Regions from separate parts of the Thioalkalivibrio sp. K90mix genome, predicted to be linked through region 1. Evidence: predicted binding sites of a transcription regulator. Region 1 holds the regulator's gene; the other holds the start of a gene.

What was found. Region 1 encodes LexA, which represses DNA repair genes until DNA is damaged. Its sites were predicted from a motif close to TACTGTNNATATNNACAGTA; they were not measured.
Region 2: the regulator LexA is predicted to act here: its motif matches at 7,930-7,949, upstream of TK90_RS05505 (error-prone DNA polymerase).

What each region holds. Positions count from the first base shown of each region.
Region 1 is NC_013889.1:1,943,461-1,953,738, reverse strand. Features, by position in the region: gene minC (septum site-determining protein MinC) at 357-1,088, shown strand; gene minD (septum site-determining protein MinD) at 1,440-2,249, shown strand; gene minE (cell division topological specificity factor MinE) at 2,252-2,509, shown strand; gene TK90_RS09210 (NAD-dependent epimerase) at 2,617-3,624, shown strand; gene TK90_RS09205 (DNA polymerase Y family protein) at 3,662-5,098, opposite strand; gene imuA (translesion DNA synthesis-associated protein ImuA) at 5,268-5,891, opposite strand; gene lexA (transcriptional repressor LexA) at 5,878-6,501, opposite strand; gene TK90_RS09190 (potassium/proton antiporter) at 6,696-8,492, shown strand; gene TK90_RS09185 (hypothetical protein) at 8,708-9,058, opposite strand; gene TK90_RS09180 (hypothetical protein) at 9,079-9,405, opposite strand; gene TK90_RS09175 (methyltransferase domain-containing protein) at 9,571-10,278, shown strand, end outside.
Region 2 is NC_013889.1:1,154,550-1,164,827, forward strand. Features, by position in the region: gene TK90_RS05485 (diguanylate cyclase) at 1-959, shown strand, start outside; gene TK90_RS05490 (class I SAM-dependent methyltransferase) at 1,039-1,800, opposite strand; gene TK90_RS05495 (phosphomannomutase/phosphoglucomutase) at 1,984-3,330, shown strand; gene TK90_RS05500 (mannose-1-phosphate guanylyltransferase/mannose-6-phosphate isomerase) at 3,336-4,766, shown strand; gene TK90_RS05505 (error-prone DNA polymerase) at 4,794-7,928, opposite strand; gene TK90_RS05510 (bifunctional 2-polyprenyl-6-hydroxyphenol methylase/3-demethylubiquinol 3-O-methyltransferase UbiG) at 8,042-8,653, shown strand; one part of gene TK90_RS05515 (IS3 family transposase) at 8,686-9,599, opposite strand; one part of gene TK90_RS05515 (IS3 family transposase) at 9,599-9,857, opposite strand.

The sequences.
Region 1 (10,278 bases):
GGTACCAACCCCACAAGTGATTGAATGCCAGGGCTCGGCCGCTTTTGCATGCGCACGGCGTTGCGGCTCCCTTGTGCAGAATGACTGCACGGCAGTCGCCGCGCCTTGTTCGCATGCAAAAGCGACTCGAGCGCGAGCGTGTACATTGATCAGTGTTTCCTTGATCCACCGCCGATTTCGGTGGCACTCCCTTGCTGTGCTTTCCCCGTCCGCGCTATAAAGCGCGCATCTTTCCGGTCTTCCGACACGCGCCGGACCGGAAACCGTGTTTCCCGAATGCCGATCCCACAGCAGGGCCCAATGCACGCATGAGCGCCACGCCGAGTCCCGTCCAGACCATTGAACTGAAAGGGCGCATGATGCTGGTGTCGGTACTGCGCGTGTTTCAGACCGATCCCCGGATGCTGGGCGAACAACTCGCCGCGCACCGCGAACAGGCCCCGGACCTGATGCGCGACATGCCGATCGTGCTGGATCTCGAGCCGGTGGCCGAGTCCCCCGAGACGGACCTTCAGGCAACCATCGAACAGGTGCGCGCCGAGGGCTTCAAGCTGATCGGCCTGCAGGCGGGCGAGGTCGCCGAGCGCCTGCAGAGCTATTCCGAGTTGTTCGACGTGCTGCCCGTGCTGCAACTGGGCGGGCGTGGCGGCGCGCCCAGTGGCGAGGTGTCCCTGGAAGAGGACGAGGCCCCGGAGCCGCCGCCGAGCAGGAAGGGCAAGAAATCCGCGGACAACACGCCCGAGGCGACCCCAGCCGTGCACAGCGCGACCCGCGTCGTGGATCGGCCGGTGCGCTCCGGGCAGCAGATCTATGCCCGAGGGGGCGACCTGCTGGTGACCGGGGCGGTGTCCGCCGGGGCCGAGCTGCTGGCGGATGGGCACATCCATGTGCTGGGTCCGCTGCGCGGGCGGGCACTCGCCGGCGTGCGGGGCCTGGAGACGGCTCGGATCTTCTGCCGGCGACTGGATGCGGAGCTGTTGTCCATCGCCGGGCATTACCGGGTAGCCGAGGATATCGCCGAGTCCGAGCGCGGCGAGAACCGGCTGGTGACACTCGCGGGCGAAAGCCTCAAGATCGCGGAAATCTGAGCGAGCGGCGTGCGCCGCTCGGTCCTGTACACGTCCTCGCGCGACGACTAAGGGAAACGCTGATGAATGTACACACTCGCGTTGGTACCCCAGGTTTTCCGAGACAAGGCGCGTCGTGCAGCGGGTAGTGGTTCTACCCGCAAGCGGCGCAACACAGGATCGGGGAACCTGGGGTACCAACCCCACAAGCCATTCAATGCCGGGGCTCGGCCGCTTTTGCGTGGGCACGGCGTTGCGGTTCGCTCATGTAGCTCGGCTACACTGCGCTCACCGCGCCTTGTTCGCACGCAAAAGCGACTCGAGCGCGAGTGCGTACATTCATCAGCGTTTCCCTAAGGAGAAGCAGCCACCATGGCACGCATCGTAGTGATTACCTCGGGCAAGGGCGGGGTCGGCAAGACCACCACCTCTGCCGCGATCGCCACCGGTCTGGCCCTGCGCGGCCACAAGACGGCCGTGATCGATTTCGACGTCGGTCTGCGCAACCTGGACCTCATCATGGGCTGTGAGCGCCGTGTGGTGTACGACTTCGTCAACGTGATCAATGGCGACGCCAACCTGAAACAGGCGCTGATCCGCGACAAGCGCGCGGACAACCTGTACATCCTCCCGGCCTCGCAGACCCGCGACAAGGACGCCCTGACCCAGGACGGTGTGGAGCGTGTGCTGAACGAACTGTCCGAGGACTTCGAGTACATCATCTGCGACAGTCCGGCAGGGATCGAGCGGGGCGCGCTGATGGCGGCCTATTTCGCCGACGAGGCCATTGTGGTCACCAACCCCGAGGTCTCCTCGGTGCGCGACTCCGATCGCATCCTCGGCATCCTCGCCAGCAAGACCCGGCAGGTGGAACAGGGCGGCGAGCCGATCCAGGGGCGTCTGCTGCTGACCCGCTATGCCGCGGAGCGCGCCGCGCGCGGCGAGATGCTCAGCATCGAGGACGTGGGCGAGATCCTGGCGATCGACCTGCTGGGCGTGATCCCCGAGTCGCAGGCCGTGCTGAACGCCTCGAACGCCGGTCTGCCGGTGGTGCTGGACGAGGAATCCGATGCCGGACAGGCCTACCAGGATGCAGTGGATCGCTTCCTGGGCGAGGAGCGCCCGCTTCGCTTTGTCGATGTACCGAAGAAGGGCTTCTTCGGACGTCTGTTCGGGAGCTGATCATGGGTATTTTTGATTACTTCCGCCAGCCGCGGCAGAGAAGCGCCAGTGTTGCCAAGGAACGCCTGCAGATCATCGTGGCGCGCGAACGTGCGGCCCGGGGCGGGCCGGATTATCTGCCCGCGATGCAGCAGGAACTGCTGCAGGTCATCCGCAAGTACGTGAAGGTCAACGACGACGCCGTGCAGATGAACGTCGACCGCGAGGGCGACTGCGAGGTGCTGGAGTTGAACATCACCCTGCCCGACGATCGGGGCTAGCATATGTTCAGCCCGTCTCTCTCTGCAGGAGCTCAGCCCCCTGAGCGATGGGGAGCCAGGCCCGGCCCCCATCGGCTTAACATCGGCATAAGGCACATGATCCGTCCATGAGAATCCTGGTGACCGGCAGCGCCGGATTTATTGGCAGTGCCCTCGCCCTGCGCCTGCTGGAGCGGGGCGACGAGGTCATTGGCGTTGACAACCTCAACGACTACTACGATGTCTCGCTGAAAGAGGCGCGCCTGGCGCGCACCCAGGACCACCCGGGCTATACCGAGGTCCGCGAGGACATCGCCGACCGCGCCGCGATGGAGCGGGTGTTTCGCGAGCATCGCCCGGAGCGGGTGGTGAACCTGGCGGCCCAGGCCGGGGTGCGCTACTCCCTGGAGAACCCGGCGGCCTATGTCGACACCAACCTGGTCGGTTTCGGCAACATCCTGGAGGGCTGCCGGCACTTTGGTGTGGAGCACCTGGTCTACGCCAGCTCCAGCTCCGTCTACGGCGCCAACACCACGATGCCGTTCTCGGTGCACGACAACGTCGACCATCCGCTCTCCCTCTACGCCGCGAGCAAGAAGGCCAACGAGCTGATGGCCCACACCTACAGCCATCTCTACGACCTGCCAGTGACCGGGCTGCGCTTCTTTACCGTCTACGGCCCCTGGGGCCGCCCGGACATGGCGCTGTTTCTGTTCACGAAGAAGATCCTGGCGGGCGAGCCGATCGACGTCTTCAACTACGGTCATCATCGGCGCGACTTCACCTACATCGACGACATCGTCGAGGGCGTGATTCGCGCGCTGGACCGTCCGGCCCGGTCCAACCCGGCGTGGACCGGGGCCGAGCCCGACTCGGCGACGAGTGCAGCGCCCTACCGGCTGTACAACATCGGCGCGCACCGCCCGGTGGAGCTGATGCACTACATCGAGGTGCTGGAAGACTGCCTGGGCTGCAAGGCGGAGAAGAACCTGCTGCCGCTGCAGCCGGGGGATGTGCCGGACACCTACGCCGACGTCGAGGCGCTGCGCACCGACACCGGCTACGAACCGACCACATCGGTCGAGGAGGGCGTCGCCCGCTTCGTCGAGTGGTATCGCGAGTACTACCGCGTCTGATGGGTGCTGCGTGGGCGCGCCGTGCCACTGCGCCACGCTACCCCCAGTAGCCCTGCCGGAACCACCGGCCGCTGCGCAGGCAGCGGTACAGCCACAGCACGCGACCCTGCCGGTCGCGCGCAGTGGCGTAATCGCGTCGTACATCCCGTCCCTGGTCCCACCAGCCGTCTTCCAGCCGACCCAGTGCGTGTGGATGAAGCGGTGGCGGGACTGGCTCCGGTTCCTGCAGCCAAAGCGCCGTTCCGCAGACCCCCTGAGCGGGTGTTGGCGCAGGTGAGGGCGGGGACGTTTCCAGATCGTTTCGGGCGCCCTGGGCGGCCTCCGGGCGCGGAATGCCGCTTGCCGTCAGCCGGACGATTGCCTGTTCGCCCAGGCGGGCGCTCAGGCGGGCCAGCACGGCTGGCAACTGCGATTCCGGTGGTGGGTGGCCCGGGGCCTCGGCCAGGAGACTGGCACCTTCAGCGGGCGGGTCGAGCAGCTGCGTGGCCCGCAGGCGCAGGCCGATGACGGGGGCGGGCAGGGCCTCGCGCTCCAGACGGGTCTGCCACAGCGGCAGCCAGTCCTCGGCACGGATGCCGGGGTGACCTCGCTCCAGCGTGATGCGGGTGTGTACCTCGCGGTGTTTCAGCTCCAGCGTCATGCCCTGCAGGCTGCGGTTCAGACCGCGCAGCTGAGCCTCGGCCTGGCGCAGCAGGCGCTTGAGCGGGAAGGCCAGGGCCCCGGTCGTGTGAATTTCGTGTTCCAGGCGCAGGGGCAGGTCCAGCTCCGGAGGCGGGTTGAAGCGTGGCAGGGTCTCCGTGCGCCGTCCCAGCAGCCGATCCAGTAGAGCCAGCAACTCCGGGCCGTGGCGGCGCGCGAGTTCCGGGCGTGACAGGCGCAGCAGGTCGCCGAGCTGGCGCAGGCCGGTGGCCCGCAGGCCCTCCCGGGTCGCGGCCGGCAAGGGCAGTGCCTCCAGCGGGACGGGTGACAGGGTGCGGCGCAGGGCTTCGGCGTCCTCGGGGATCGCGGGGTTGCGCAGGGTGGCCAGCAGGCGCGCGGCGGCCGGGCTGCGCGCCACGCCGATGCGCGGGTGGAAGCCCAGCCCCTCCAGGGTCTCCCGCGCCTGCTCGCGCAGGACCGCGAGTCCGCCGAACAGGCGTCGGCTGCGACCCACTTCCAGCAGGATGCGCCGGGCGTCCGGTTCCGGGTGCACGTGATCGGAAAACTGCAGCAGCACGCCGGCCAGCATGGCGATCTGCGCGGTCTGGGCCTGCGGGTCGTGCTCGACGAGTTCCGGGGTATCGAGGATGGCGAGGGCATCGGCCAGCGCCATGCCCGGCCGGGCCCCTGCACGTCGCGCGGCGCGATTGGCGGCATGTACGCACGGCGCGGTGCCGTCTTCGATCACCAGTAACGGGCGCTCGGTCAGGCGTGCGCTGTCCCCCTCGGCGCGTGCCAGGGTCTCCAGCGCCAGATGCGGCAGCTCGACCGCCATCCATTGCTCGTGTCCTGACCGTGGGGCGGTGCGAGGAGCAGGGCCGGGTTCCGCCGAGGCTGTCGGGGGAGCGCTCACAGGCGAGATCAGGCCTGGTTGGTGGCCTGTTCTCGGTCGTGTTGCCCGCCGCCGATGCGGGGCGGCTGGCGGTTGCTCGGGGTGGCCCATCTCAGGACACCGGGACGTGCAGGGCCTGGTCGGAGCGGGCCCAGTCTCCAATGCCCTTCAGGCAATGCAGCTCCAGGCCATTGGTGGCGGGTTGCCAGCGCAGCCGCTGGTGAGCCGGCGAAGGCTGGTCCGCGGCGCGCGGTGGGCGATACAGGATGGCGCAGGCCTGGCTTTCGGCCGCGGCCAGACGCAGCCGGCGCAGCAGCGCGGTTTCCACCGGGCCGTCCAGCCAGGCCAGCAGGGCGCCGAAGGCCGGGTCGCGCAGGCATTGTTCGCCGGCCCAGAGGGTGTCGCGGTCGTGCTCGGTGCGGATCAGTAGCACCCGTTCCGGCGGGATGCCAAGCGGCCGCCAGCCGGGCAGCCAGGGCGTGGCGGGCGGCGCCAGCAGCGCAACCCAGTAACCCTCACGGCCGCAGGCCGCGAGCAGGGGGACCAGCAGACGGGTCTCGCCACAGCCGAAGGGGGCGCCCAGGAGTTCGATCAGCTGGCCGCGTGGCCAGCCGCCCCCCAGGGCCCGGTCCAGCGCCGGGTGGCCGCTGGGCCAGACCGGGGCATCCGCGGCGGGGACGGCGCTGCGCCCGCGCCACAGCGTCGGATGATCGAGCAGGGTGTCAATGCCGGGCACGGGATTCAAGATCGCGCAGTACGCCGACCCCGATGCCCTCGATTGCCAGCGCCTGGCGCTCCAGGTCGATCTCGATCGGGGCGAAGTCGGGGTTCTCCGGCAGCAGGCGCACGCGGGCACCGTCCTGCTCGTAGCGCTTGACCGTCACCTCGTCCTCGATGCGGGCCACGACGATCTGGCCGGGGTGGGCCTCCGGGGTCTGGCGCACGGCCAGCAGGTCGCCATCGAGGATGCCGGCGTCGCGCATGCTCTCGCCATGCACGCGCAGCAGGTAGTCCGGGCGGGCCCGGAACAGGCCGTCGTCGATCCGGTAGTGGCGTTCGATGTGCTCGGTGGCGAGGATCGGCGAGCCGGCCGCCACGCGCCCGACCAGGGGTAGCTCGGCGGGCCGCGCGGCCCGTGCACCGGCCAGGCGGATGCCGCGCGCGGCCCCGCCCACCAGTTCGATCGCGCCTTTTTTCTCCAGGGCTTTCAGGTGGCATTCGGCCGCGTAGGGCGAGCGAAAGCCAAAGGCGCGGGCGATCTCGCTGCGTGTCGGAGCCGTGCCCTGGGTGGCGACGGTCTCGCTGATGTAGTCGAGGATGGCCTGCTGGCGCGCGGTCAGGGACACAACGACTGCTCCGTGGAATGACTGGTTATAAATACAGTATTCCGTGGCAGGGTCCGAGGCAAGTGTCGGGGTCTTGTCGGTGGTATCGAGAATGGCCGACGGTTATCCGGGATGGGTCTCCCTTGAGCGTCGCTTTCCGGGCAATCATGCGATCATGGCCGCGCACGCGAGGCCAAAGGAAATAGAGGGATTCGATGGACTGGATTTTTCCGCTGATCTTCATCGGTGCGGGGCTCATTGTGGTCTCGGTGTTGACGTCGGTGCTGTCGTTCCGGCTGGGTGCGCCGCTGCTGCTGGTGTTCCTGGGGATTGGCCTGCTCGCCGGCGAGGACGGACTCGGGCTCGAGTTCGATGATCCCAATACGGCCTTCCTGATCGGTAGCCTCGCGCTCGCCGTGATCCTGTTCGACTCGGGCTTTGGCACCCGGCTGCGCACCCTGCGCCGGGCGGCCGGCCCGGCCATCGTGCTGGCGACGGTCGGGGTCGCGCTGACCACGTTGCTGCTGGGGGTGGCCGCGCACTACCTGCTGGATCTGCCCTGGGCCTATGCCCTGCTGCTGGGTGCGCTGATCAGCTCCACGGATGCCGCGGCGGTGTTCTTTCTGCTGCGTGTGGGCGGGGTGAAGATTAACCGCCGTGTGCGTTCCATCCTCGAGGTGGAGTCGGGGTCCAACGACCCGATGGCGATCTTCCTCACCGTGGTCTTTATCGAGTGGATCCTGTCCGGCACCACCGTGGGTGGTCTGGCCACGCTGTTTGCCACGGAGTTCCTGTGGCAGATGGGGCTGGGCCTGCTGTTGGGCGTGGTGGGCGGCTATCTGCTGGTGGAACTGGTCAACCGCCTGCCGCTGGAAGAGGGGCTTTATCCCATCGCGGTGATGGCCGGGGCCGTCACCCTGTTCGCGCTGGCCGGCTGGCTGGGCGGGAGCGGGTTCCTGGCGGCCTATGTGGCCGGCATCGTGGCCGGTAACCGCAAGCTGCGTGGGGCGGCGAAGCTGCACCGCCAGCAGCAGGGGCTGACGTGGCTGGCGCAGATCAGCATGTTCCTGATCCTCGGCCTGCTGGCGACTCCCTCGGAGTTTCCGTCGCTGGCGTTGCCGGCGCTGGCGCTGGGGCTGGTGCTGATTCTGGTCGCGCGCCCGCTGGCGGTCTGGCTGTGTCTGCTGCCGTTTCGCCAGGACTGGCGCAGCACGGCGTTTGTCTCCTGGGTCGGGCTGCGCGGGGCGGTGTCGATCCTGCTGGCGATCCTGCCGATGGTGGCCGGGATCGAGGGCGGCGAGCTCTTCTTCAACATCGTGTTCATGATGGTGCTGGTCTCGCTGCTGGTGCAGGGCTGGACCATTCGTCCGGTGGCCGAGCGGCTCGGGCTGGTCGTGCCCCCGGAAATCGGCCCGGTGGAACGGGTGCAGCTGGAGCTGCCGGGCAGTCCCCGGCACGAGCTGGCCGTCTACCGTGTGATCGAGGACAGCCCGGTGCTGCGCGGGGCACGCCTGCCACGCTGGGCGCGCCCGTCACTGGTGGTGCGCGAGGGGCGCTCGGTGCGCTACCAGCAGGCCGGGCATCTGACGCCGGGGGACTATGTCTACATTTTTGTGGTACCGGAGCACGTACCGCTGCTGGACCGGTTGTTTGCGAGCCCCCGCATACCGGGCCACGAGGATCCGGAATTCTTTGGCGAGCTGCCGCTGCACCCGGAGAAGCGGCTGGCCGAACTGTGCGAGATATACGGCGTGTCCTGTGACGCGGTGGATCAGCAGTTGACCATCGGTGCATACCTGGAACAGGAGCTGCCGGGAGATCCGATTGTGGGTGATCGGGTGAGCTTTGGCGCGGCGGACCTGATCGTGCGCGAAGTGGACGACCTCGGGCGGGTGACGCAGGCCGGTCTGGCCTTCATGCGCCACGGCGCCGGCGGCGACGGGCTCACGTTGCCGTGGTATGGCTGGTGGCGGGCCTTGCGCGGGCGGCGCGCCCGGGATCGGAACCGTTAGGGAAACACTGATTAATGTACGCACTCGCGCTCGAGTCGCTTTTGCGTGCGAACAAGGCGCGGTGACTACCGTGCAGTCACTCTGCACAAGGGAGCCGCAACGCCGTGCGCGCGCCCCGTTCTTGATAACAACGGGCGGCCGAGCCCCTGCGTTCAATGGTTTGTGGGGTGCCAACGCGAGTGTGTACATTGATCAGTGTTTCCTTAGCCCCTGTGCTACGGAGACCCCTGTTCCAGGGATTTGCGCAGGTGTTCGATCTGCTCGGGCTTGATGCCGGCAATGTCCTTGATCGGCAGGGTGAACGCAAAGCCGTTGCCCACCTCGCTTAGCGCGAGCTCTTCGTCCAGGCATTTCAGCAGCCGTTCGGCGATGCTGGCTTCCAGGACCATCAGCAGTACCGTGCGCGCCGCGGAGTCCTTCAGGTCCATGATCGGCGAGCGGCGCAGCTGGGCAATGCCCTGGCCCTCCAGCAGTGTCAGGCCGGCCGCGCCCTCGCGGCGGACGGTCTCGATGGCGCGGTCGGCCCGGTTGCGCGGAACCACGGCGGCGAGCAGTACGAATTGCATGGCGTTCCTCGCACAGAAGATTAGGGTTGGGCAGGGCCACCGACGAACTGCATGCCCGCCAAGGCCTGGGCATCCAGTGTGAAGGCCAGACCGTTGTAGGGCTGCAGGAGGTCTAGTTCCAGGTTCAGGCGGCGGGCAATGCGCTCGGCGCGTTGCTCGTCCATCTCCCAGATGCAGATCGATTCCCTGCCCTGGTAGGTCACCCCGAGAAAGGTCATGTGGTCGGGGAAGCCGAGCCCCGAGCCGTGCATCACTGTGCCGTCCATGCCACCTTCCTCGGCGGCGATCTCCAAGGCCAGGTCTTCGCGATCCTGATCGATGATGGCTACCAGAAATGTTTCGGCCATTAGGTGACCCCTGGTTGTTTGGCTCACTTGCTTGATTGTGTTGAGTATCTCAGCAATACCTGCCAGGTGCCCAGACCTATGCTGCCGATCTGGCAGCGGCTGCAGACGAAACGAAGCCTTGTTCGCCGTACCATACCCGGAATGCCGCAAGGGAAACACGGATCCATGTACGACCCCTTTGCCCGCCCGGGCCGCACGCCACCGACATTGAGCATGCCGCACAAGGCGCTGGATGTCGGTTTTACGCTGGATTGGGCCAGTGCCGAGGCCCGGCATCGCGATTGTCTGTTTCTGCCGTGGCTGATGCCTGCGCGGGATGTCTGGCCAGATACCGTTGGGTCGCAGCTGGCCGGGCAGGGTGCCGGGACGGTGGTCGAAAGCGCCGCCGCCGGACAGGTCCCGGTGTCGGACCCGGCGAGCGTGGTGGAGTTGCCGGTGGACGCGTTCAATCGTTGCCTGCGCCGTCACCGAGTGGTGGAACCCCGTGCCGGGCGTTTCTATCCGCGTGCGTTCATCGCCGGCCATGCCGGCATCGAGGCCGGCGACCGCGAGCTGTTCCGTATCGGCGCGCTGGAGGATGCGCGGCTCGTCGCGGACCTGAACCACCCGCTCTCGGGCACGGACCTGCAATTGCGCGCCCGAGTGCTTGCGACCCATGAGGACGGGCGCGACGGCGATGGCATGGTGGACGTGGCACGGCTGCTGACGGCGCGCGGCCCGGGGATGCAGGCCCGCTGGCGCGGGCGACCGACGGACTTCTGGTCCGCAGATGCCTGCGAGCGCGAGGATCCCGCGCCCGATCGCGACTTCTACGCCAGTCCGCGACTGGTGCATCACCTGGATGCCGAGGCCCGTGCCCGGATCGCGGAGCTG
Region 2 (10,278 bases), 790 kb from region 1:
GCTCGTATATCTCCCCCGTGTATGCCGAGGAGGCGCCCGAGCGGGTCACCCACTATGTGTCCCTGCAACAGGACGTGACGGACGAACGGGCACGCGATGAGCAGCTAAGGCTGTTGTCGACGGCGGTTGAAGTGTCCGGGGACCCGGTGCTGATTACTGATCCTGAAGGCACGATCACCTACGTCAATGCCGCGTTCGAGGAGCTGATGGGCTACTCGCGCAGCGAGGTGCTGGGCGAGAATCCCCGGCGCTTCAAGTCGGGCCGCCAGGATGACGCGTTCTATCAAGGGATGTGGCGGGCACTGGAGCGCGGCGAGAGCTTCCGGGGCGAATTCCTGAATCGGCGCCGCGATGGTTCCCTGATCCACCTGGAGCAGACCATCACCCCGGTGCTCGATGACCACGGCAAAATCTCGCATTACGTCGCCCTGGGCAAGGATGTGACCGACCGGCTGCGCATGGAAGACGAGATTCGCCGGGTGGCGCATACCGACTGGCTGACCGGCGTCGCGAATCGGCTAAGCCTCGGGAACACGCTGGAGGCGGAGATCGAGCGCAGCCAGCGCTATGGTCGTCCGCTGAGCCTGATCATGTTCGATCTGGATCACTTCAAGGCCGTAAATGATCAGTACGGGCACGAGGCGGGTGACGAGGTCCTCAAGGCGCTGGCGCAAACGGTGAGCGCGGAGCTGCGCGACGCGGACACCCTGGGTCGCTGGGGTGGCGAGGAGTTCATCATCGTGGTGCCCGAGACGCGACTGGTCGGGGCGACGGCCCTGGCCGAGAAACTGCGCCAGGCCGTCTCCACCATGAGCGTGCCCGGGGTGCCCGGTGTGACGGCGAGCTTCGGGGTCGCCGAACTCGCCTCCGGCGACAGCGCGAAGCTCCTCGCGCGGCGCGCGGACGAGGCCATGTACCAGGCGAAGCAGGCAGGGCGTGATCGGGTCGTGGCCCTGTAGGGCAGCCGATTCTTCAGACACAAAAAAGGCCGGCAGACGCCGGCCTTTTTCATGCGTGCGCGGACGCGCCGGAAACGGCTTATCCGCGGCGACGCAGCACCCAGATTTCCAGCAGGGCCCAGTCTTCGCCGGGGTAGTTTTCCTGCTCCAGCGGGGAAAGACGACGGTGACGGGTCGCGGTACTGCCGACAAAGTCCAGACGATTCAGCAACAAACGCTTGGTGGCGTCCGCTTTTTCTAGTGCGAAGGGGTTGAGAAAATTCACCAGCATGTAGCCTTCGCCCTTGCCGCGTGCGAAGGCGTCCACCAGGCTTTCGATGGCCGGCGGGTCCAGATAAACCAGCGACGCGGTGGAGATGACGATGTCCGCCTCTTCCATCGACTGCTCGATCGCGTTGCGCGTCTCGGCGTCGGCCTGGTTCAAGTCGGCCTCGAAGGTCTGGTCGAACAGACCCGCGCTCTTGCCGTAGGCCAGGGCGTTGCCGGAGATGTCGATCCCGGTGGTCCTGATGGGCAGGCGGCGCGGGGCGGCGACCATCTTGCAGGCCTGCTCATCGGCCCAGTTGGCGCGGATTGCCTCGACATCCATACCGTGCACGGCCGCCATGGTGGTGTTGCCAAAGCAGCAGCACAGGTCGACGTAGTTCAGGGTCTTGCCTGCTTCCGCCTGCTGCTGCGCCCAGGGGAGAATCAGCCGGTCGAAGGTTTGCCGGTTGAAGTCGTCGGAGATGTAATCGAGCGCGTCGATGATGCGCTCCTTGAACGGCACAGGGGTCTCGGCGACGTAGATATCGTCGAAATGCTGCTTCTTCTCCTCGGTCTTCACTTGCGGCTCACTCATCGGCTTCTCCTCGTTTGATAAACCCACCATGGTCGGGGGTATGACGCTTGATCGTCAAGTAACGGCACTCGGCTCGTTGTAATGCCCGTCGCATCATGCCGCGGCTCTGCTATGTATCATGAGGAGAAAGGATTGCGCGCTGCCGGCGGGGCCGGGAGTCGGAGGGGGCCGGAAGGGAACTGCATGAAGATCGATTGTTTCAAGGCGTATGACGTACGCGGCCGCGTGCCGGATCAACTCAACCCCGAGGTGGTATACGCCATCGGACGCGCCTTTGCCGAAGAGGTCCGTCCTGGCCGCACGGTAGTGGGGCACGATATCCGCCTGTCCAGCCCGGCACTGGCCCAGGCCCTGACCGAAGGACTGACCGCTGGCGGCAGCGATGTGGCCGACATCGGCCTGTGCGGGACCGAAGAGGTCTACTTTGCGACTGCGCACTACGGGGCCGGCGGCGGGGTGATGGTTACCGCCAGCCACAATCCGCTGGATTACAACGGACTCAAGCTCGTGCGCAGCGAGGCACGTCCGATCAGTGGCGACTCCGGGCTGCAGGCGATCCGGGCATGCGCGGAGCGCGGCGACTTCCGCCCCATGCCGCAGGGCCAGGTGCATCCGCTGGACCACCGGCCGGACTACATTGCCAGACTGCTCGCATCGGTCGACCGCGAGGCCCTGCCGAAGCTGCGCGTAGTCGTGAACCCGGGCAATGGTGGTGCGGGCCCGGTGCTGGAGGCACTGGAACCGCATCTGCCGTTCGAGCTGATCCACGTGAATTTCGAGCCGGACGGACATTTCCCCAATGGCATCCCCAACCCGCTGTTGCCGCAGAACCGCGCGGCGACGGCGGATGCCGTGCGCCGGCATGGGGCGGATCTGGGGGTGGCCTGGGATGGCGATTTCGACCGCTGCTTCTTCTTCGATGCGGCGGGGAATTTCATCGAGGGTTACTACATCGTGGGGCTTCTGGCGCAGGCCTGTCTGGAAGCCGGACAACCCGGCGAGCGGATCGTCCACGATCCACGCCTGACCTGGAACACCATCGAGATGGTGCGAGCCGCGGGTGGCGAGCCGATACAGTCGAAAACCGGGCATGCGTTCATGAAGGAGCGGCTGCGTCATGAGGATGCCATCTACGGCGGCGAGATGAGTGCCCACCACTACTTCCGCGACTTCTACTACTGCGACAGCGGGATGCTGCCCTGGCTGCGAGTGGCCGAACTGATGGGGCGGCGTGGCCAGCCGCTGGGCGACATGGTGGCGGAGCGCATGGCCCGCTACCCCTGCAGCGGCGAGCTGAACTTCGAGGTCGCGGATGTTGCGATGGCCACCGACCGCGTACTGAAGGCCTTTGCCGGGCAGGGCGGGGTGGAGGATCGGACCGATGGGGTCAGCCTCGAATTCTCGGACTGGCGCTTTAACCTGCGCAGCTCCAATACCGAGCCGCTGCTGCGGCTGAACGTCGAGACCCGTGCCGATCCAGCCCTGCTGGAGCGCCGCGTGGAAGAGCTTTCCCGCCTGATACGGGGATAACAACGATGGCGCCTGCCGATATCCAGAACCAACTGCAGCCGGTGATCCTGGCGGGCGGGACCGGCACGCGGCTGTGGCCGGTGTCGCGCAGCCACTACCCCAAGCAGTTCCTGCCCCTGACCGGCGACCAGACACTGCTGCAGCAGACCGTCACCCGACTGGAGGGCCTGCACACGGCGCCACCGCTGGTGCTGGCCAACGTCGAGCATCGCTTTCTGGCCGCCGAACAACTGCGGGCGATTGGTGTCGAGCAGGCGCGCATCCTGCTGGAGCCGGAGGGGCGCAACACGGCCCCGGCAATTGCCCTGGCGGCACTGCAGGCCCGGGCAGAGGGGCGTGACCCTTTGCTGCTGGTCCTGGCCGCCGATCACCACATCGGCGATGGCGATGCCTTCCAGGCTGCCGTGGGCCGCACCGTGGCGCTGGCGGAGGCCGGCTATCTGGTCACCTTCGGGATCGTGCCCGTGACGCCCGAGACCGGCTACGGCTATATCCAGCAGGGCGAGTCGCTGGGCGAGGCCGGTGCGCGGGTCGCGCGTTTTGTCGAAAAGCCCGATGCCGCCACCGCAAGCGAGTACCTGAGCCAGGGGGGCTATCTCTGGAACAGCGGCATGTTCGTGTTCCGCGCCTCGCAGTATCTGCAGGAGCTGGAGCGCTTCGAGCCCGAGATCGTGACGGCCTGTCAGTCCGCGCTGGAGGGCGCGCGCGAGGACCTCGATTTCCTGCGCGTGGACCCGGAGTCGTTTGCCCGGGCCCCGAACATCTCGGTGGACTATGCCGTAATGGAGCGCACCGACCGCGCGGCGGTTACGCCCCTGGCTGCGGGCTGGAGTGACATTGGCTCCTGGTCCGCGCTGGCCGGGGTACGCGGCACCGACGAGCAGGGCAATACCCTGCGCGGCGATTGCCTGCTGGAGGACAGCGAGGGCTGTGTGGTCGATGCCGATGGCCTGCTGGTCGCGGGGATCGGCTTGCGCAACCTCGCGGTGGTCGCCACGCGTGATGCGGTACTGGTGGCGGACCGTGATCGCGTGCAGGACGTCAAGCGCATCGTCGAGCGGCTGAAATCGGACAACCGCAGCGAGCATGTGGACCACCCGGCGGTGTATCGCCCCTGGGGCTGCTACGAGTGTGTGGACGTCGGGCGGCGCTATCAGGTCAAGCGCATTACCGTGAAACCCGGGGCGAAGCTCTCGCTGCAGATGCATCACCACCGCGCGGAGCACTGGGTGGTCGTCAGCGGCACCGCGCGAGTGCGCAACGGCGAAGAGACCTATCTGGTAACGGAGAACCAGTCCACCTATGTGCCGATCGGGCAGATCCACTCGCTGGAAAACCCGGGCGCGATCCCGCTGGAGCTGATCGAGATCCAGTCCGGCAGCTATCTGGGCGAGGACGACATCGTGCGGCTGGAGGACCTCTACGGCCGCGTCTGAATACCGCCCGAGAGGCGATCCCTCGAGCTAGCCGAAGTCGCGGGAGCGGGTGGTCAGCTCGCCCAGCCAGTCGCTGCGGTCGATCAGGCGCTGCACGATCAAGTGGCCGACCCCCTCGCTGTACTGCCACTCGCCGTGGGCCTCCAGCAGGCGGCCGTGCAGGACCTCGGCGCGAAAGCGCTCCACCCGGTCCGGCCAGACGATCAGGTTCAGCGTGCCGCTTTCGTCCTCCAGTGTCAGGAATACCGTGCCATGGGCCGAGCCGGGCCGCTGGCGGGTGATCACGAGGCCGGCATAGCGGGCGCCGGGGTGCCCGGGGCGTTCCAGTAGCCGGGCGGCGGTGGGTAAACGTCTTTGCTCCAGGAACGGGCGCATCAGCGCCAGCGGGTGCGGGCCCAGGCTCAGGCCCTGGGTGGCATAGTCCTGCACCAGGTCGTCCACCGCATCCGGGCCCGGCAGCAGCGGGGTTACGTCGGCCTCGCGCACCGTCTCGGCCGGGGCGTCGGCGAACAGGGGCAGGGGTTCCTCCACCGCCTCGGTCGCCCAGCGCGCCTGGTGGCGGTTGCCGGCCAGCCCCTTCAGGGCGTCGGCGCGGGCCAGGCGGTTGGCCTGGGCGCGGGTGAGTGCAGCGCGGGCGACCAGATCCGGTACGTCCGCGAACGGGCGTTCGGCGCGCGCGGCGACGACACGCTCGGCCACGGCCTGCGCGAGCCCGCCGACCCGGTTCAGGCCCAGGCGCAGGGCCAGCGCGTCGCTTCCGGCTACGGGCTCCACCGTGCAGTCCCAGTCACTGCAGCGCACATCCACCGGGCGCACCTCCACGCCGTGGCGGCGCGCATCGGCGACGATCTGCGCCGGGGCGTAGAAGCCCATCGGCTGGCTGTTCAGCAGGGCGCAGGCGAAGATCGCCGGTTCATGGCACTTGAGCCAGGACGAGACCCAGGTGATCAGCGCAAAGCTGGCCGAGTGGGACTCGGGAAAGCCGTACTCGCCAAAGCCGAGGATCTGCTTGTACAGCTGCTCGGCGAATTTCTCCGGATAGCCGCGTTGCCGCATCCCGTCCATCAAGCGTTCGCGGTAGCGCGCGAGCTGGCCGGTGCGGCGCCAGGCCCCGATCGCGCGGCGCAGCCCGTCCGCCTCGCCAGCGGAGAAGCCGGCCGCGACCATCGCCAGCTCGATCACCTGTTCCTGGAAGATCGGCACGCCCAGGGTGCGCCCGAGTACGCGCTTCACCTCTGCGTTCGGGTAGCTTACCCGCTCCGGGTGGGCGCGGCGCTTCAGGTACGGGTGCACCATCTCGCCCTGGATCGGGCCGGGGCGCACGATGGCGATCTCGATCACCAGGTCGTAGAAGTTTGCCGGTTTCAGGCGGGGCAGCATGCTCATCTGCGCGCGCGACTCGATCTGGAATATGCCCAGGGTGTCGGCCTTCTGCAGCATGCGATAGACCGCCGGGTCCTCGGCGGGGACGTCGGCCAGGCCCCAGTCGCGGCCCCGGTGCTGGGCCATTAGCTCCAGCGCGCGGCGCACGCAGGAGAGCATGCCCAGTGCCAGCACGTCGATCTTCAACAGGCCCACGGCATCCAGGTCGTCCTTGTCCCACTGGATCACCGAGCGCTCCGGCATTGCCGCGTTCTCGATCGGCACCAGCTCGTCCAGCCGGCCCTCGGCGATCACGAAGCCGCCGGTGTGCTGCGACAGGTGGCGGGGAAAGCCCAGCAGCTCGGCGGTCAGGGCCTGCCACTGCCGGGCCAGGGCGCCATCCGGGTCCAGCCCGACCTCGCGCAGCCGCTCGGCGGGGATGCCGTCGTCCCACCAGGCGAGGTTGGCGGTCAGCGCATCCAGTCGTGCGCGCGAGATGCCCAGGGCGCGGCCGACGTCGCGCAGGGCGCTGCGGCGGCGGTAGCGGATCACGGTACAGGCCAGCGCCGCGCGCTCGCGGCCGTAGCGCTGGTAGATGTACTGGATGACCTCCTCGCGGCGCTCGTGCTCGAAGTCGACGTCGATATCCGGTGGCTCGCCGCGCTCGGCGGAGATGAAGCGCTCGAACAGCATGCTGGAGCGCGAGGGGTCCACCGCCGTAATGCCGAGGGCATAGCACACGGCAGAATTCGCCGCCGAGCCGCGCCCCTGGCACAGGATCCCGCGGCCGCGGGCAAAGCGCACGATGTCGTAGACCGTCAGAAAGTAGGGCTCGTAGCCAAGCTGCGCGATGATCCCGAGCTCGCGCTCGATCTGCTCCGTCACCTTCGGCGGGATGCCGTCGGGCCAGCGCCCCCGTGCCCCCTTGAGGGTTTCCTCGCGCAGGTAGGCGGCCGGGCTCGTGTCCCGGGGCAGGGGATCGGTCGGGTAGCGGTAGGTGACCGCATCCAGCGAAAAGTCGCAGTCCCGCGCGATCCGCACACTGGCCGCGAGCCAGGGGGCGGGATACAACGTGGCCAGGTCGTCGCGCGGGCGCAGGCAGCGCTCGCCGTTGGGGAAGCGCGCCGGGGCCGCCTCGGCGACCGTGGTGCGCTGGCGCAGAGCGGTGAGCACGTCCTGCAACGCACGCCGGCCCCGGCTGTGCATGTGCACGTCGCCGCAGGCGACGATCGGGAGTCTCGTCGCCTCGGCGAGCTGTCGTGCGCGGGTTGCGAGCGTGGCATCCTCCGGCGTACGCAACTGGCTGACCGCCAGATGGGCCTGACCCGGCGTGGCCCATCCGGCCAGCCAGCGGACGGCTTCGGCGAGCGCCGGTTCTGCGGGCTCGGGTTCGATACGCAGCAGGACGTGCCAGCCAGCCCGCGCCTCGGCGGGCAGGACGTCGAGGTCCGCCCGGGTCAGGTGGTAATGCCCCTTGTCCGCTGCCCCGCGCGCCTGAGTGATCAGGCGGCACAGCGCGGCGTAGCCCGCCGCATTGCGTACCAGCAGGGTCAGAGCGGGGCCGTCCGCGAGCTGGAAGGTCGCCCCCAGGATCAGGTGCAAGCCACATTCCTTCGCCGCCGCGTGCGCGCGCACCACGCCGGCCAGCGAGGCGATATCGGTCAGCGCCAGCGCGCGATAGCCCAGCGCCCGGGCCCGCTCCACCAGCTCCTCCGGGTGCGAAGCCCCGCGCAGGAACGAGAAGTTGCTGACCGCCATAAGCTCGGCGTACTCCGGCGGTTCGGGGGTAGTGGGATCCATATACTGTTTATATAAACAGTATTCCGGGCTGGCAAGAAACCCTGGCTTCGAGCCGGTGCGCCGGCTCCGGTATGGTAGGCCCGCTACCGGCCGATCCCAGTGACGAATCTCCTATGCGCAGCGCTATCTACAACCTGCTGATCCTGCGCCTGACCTCGCAGTGGTATGCCGAGGTCATGCGGCGGCTGCCGGAAGGGGCGGCCCTGCTGGACGTGGGCATCGGCACCGCCGGCGCGCTGCTCGCCAATGCCGAGACGGCGCGCGCGAAGGGGCTCGTCATCACGGGGATCGATATCGATGCCGACTACATCAAGCACGCCCGGCAAGCCCTGCGCGACTCGCCCCTGGCCGATTGCGCCGAGGCCTGCCTCGAGTCCATCTACGACCACACGGGCGGCCCGTACGACGCGATCTATTTCTCCGCCAGCTTCATGCTCCTGCCGGACCCCGACGGCGCGCTGCGCCACTGCCGCGGCTTGCTGAAGCCGGAGGGGAAGGTGTTTTTCACCCAGACCTTCCAGACTCGCCCCTCCCGCTGGATGGAACGCTTCAAACCCCTGCTCAGACGCATCACGACCATCGACTTCGGCCGCGTGACCTACGAAGAATCGTTTCGGGAGCAGGTGGCGAGGGCGGGGTTTGTGATCGACGAGTTCACCACGCTCGCGAGTCACGGGACGCGTGCATCCGTCCTTGCCATTGCCCGACCCGCCAGCTCCGCCTGAAAGCACGCCGGCTCGCCGCCGACGTGTAGTGGTCAAGCGATTTCGGACACCTCGATAGGAGGTTCGGCTGTCCATTTTCGCTCGTAGGCGTTGGGCGACAGGTAGCCCAAGGTCGAGTGCATTCGGCGCTCGTTGTAGAAGCCGACGATGTAGTCGGTGATGTCCCGGGTGGCCTCGCCATGGTTGGCGTAGTCCCGCCGCCAGACCCGCTCCATCTTCAGGTTCAGGAAGAAGCGCTCGGCCACCGCATTGTCCCAGCAGTTACCCCGCCGGCTCATGCTGGCCCGGGCGCCGTGCTGCGCCAGCACACGCCGCCAGGCGTCGCTGGTGTACTGACAGCCCTGGTCGGAGTGGACCAGCAGACCGGGCTCGGGTTGCCGGCTCTGCAGCGCCATGCGTAGCGCACTGCAGGCCAACTCGGCATCCAGCCTTCGGCTCATGGACCAGCCCACCACCTTGCGGTTGAACAGGTCCAGCACCGCCGCCAGATACGTCCAGCCGGTGCGGGTCCGGATGTAGGTGATATCCGTCACCCAGGCCGCGTTCGGGCGCGATGGCTGGAACTGCCGGTCCAGGTGGTTTTCCACCACCGGCGCGGTCGCATCCCGCTGGGTGGTCACGACGAACGCCCGCTTCCAGACCGGGCGCAGGCCCTGTTCCCGCATCAGACGGCGGACCCGGTAGCGGCCCACCGTCACACCGTCCGAACGCAGGGCGGCCTGCACACGGCGGCTGCCGTAGGTCCATTCCGACTGCTCGAACGCCTCCTTGACCCGTGCCTCCAGTGCACACGGCTGGCGCGGCCGCCGGCGGCGCGTCTGCGCCGCGTAGTAGCCCGACCGGTTCACCTCCAGCAGATCACACACCCGCTTCACCGGAGCCTTCTTCGCCAGCGTCGTGATGCAGCGAACCATCACAGCAGTTCCCGGGCGAAGAAGGCCGAAGCCTTTTTTAGTAGGGCCTTGTCCTCTCGCAGTCGGCGGTTCTCTTCCTCCAGCTCCCGGATCCGGCGTTGCTCCGGCGTCAGGGGGCGACCATCACCCGCCTCGCCGGATCGATCCGCCTTGAGCTGCTCGACCCAGCGCCGGACCGCCGTCTCGCCGACCCCCGTATCCCGCACCACCTGCGGCACACCCTGGCCCTCGTCCACCACCATCCGGGCAACCCGAAGCTTATACTCCGGATCAAAATTCCTGCGTCCCATATCGTCTCCTCGATCAGATCCCAATCATTCCACCGATCGAGGTGTCCACCAACATTAGACCAGCACAACGCTGGACCCTACCCACTGTAGGAGGCGAGCCCTCTCGCCGATCGGGCATATCCAGCGCCCCATCGCCCAGGGGGCTGGGCTCCTACCGGAGAAGGGGGCTTGTGCAGCATGCGGCACGCCGGTTCATTGGCGAGGCCGCGCTCTATCCACTGTAGGAGGCGAGCCCTCTCGCCGATCGGGCATATCCAGCGCCCCGTCGCCCAGGGGGCTGGGCTCCTACCGGAGAAGGGGGCTTGTGCGGCATGCGGCACGCCGGTTCATTGGCGAGGCGGGGCTCTATCCACTGTAGAAGGCGAGCCCTCTCGCCGATCGGGCATGTCCTGCGTCCCATCGCCCAGGGGGCTGGGCTCCT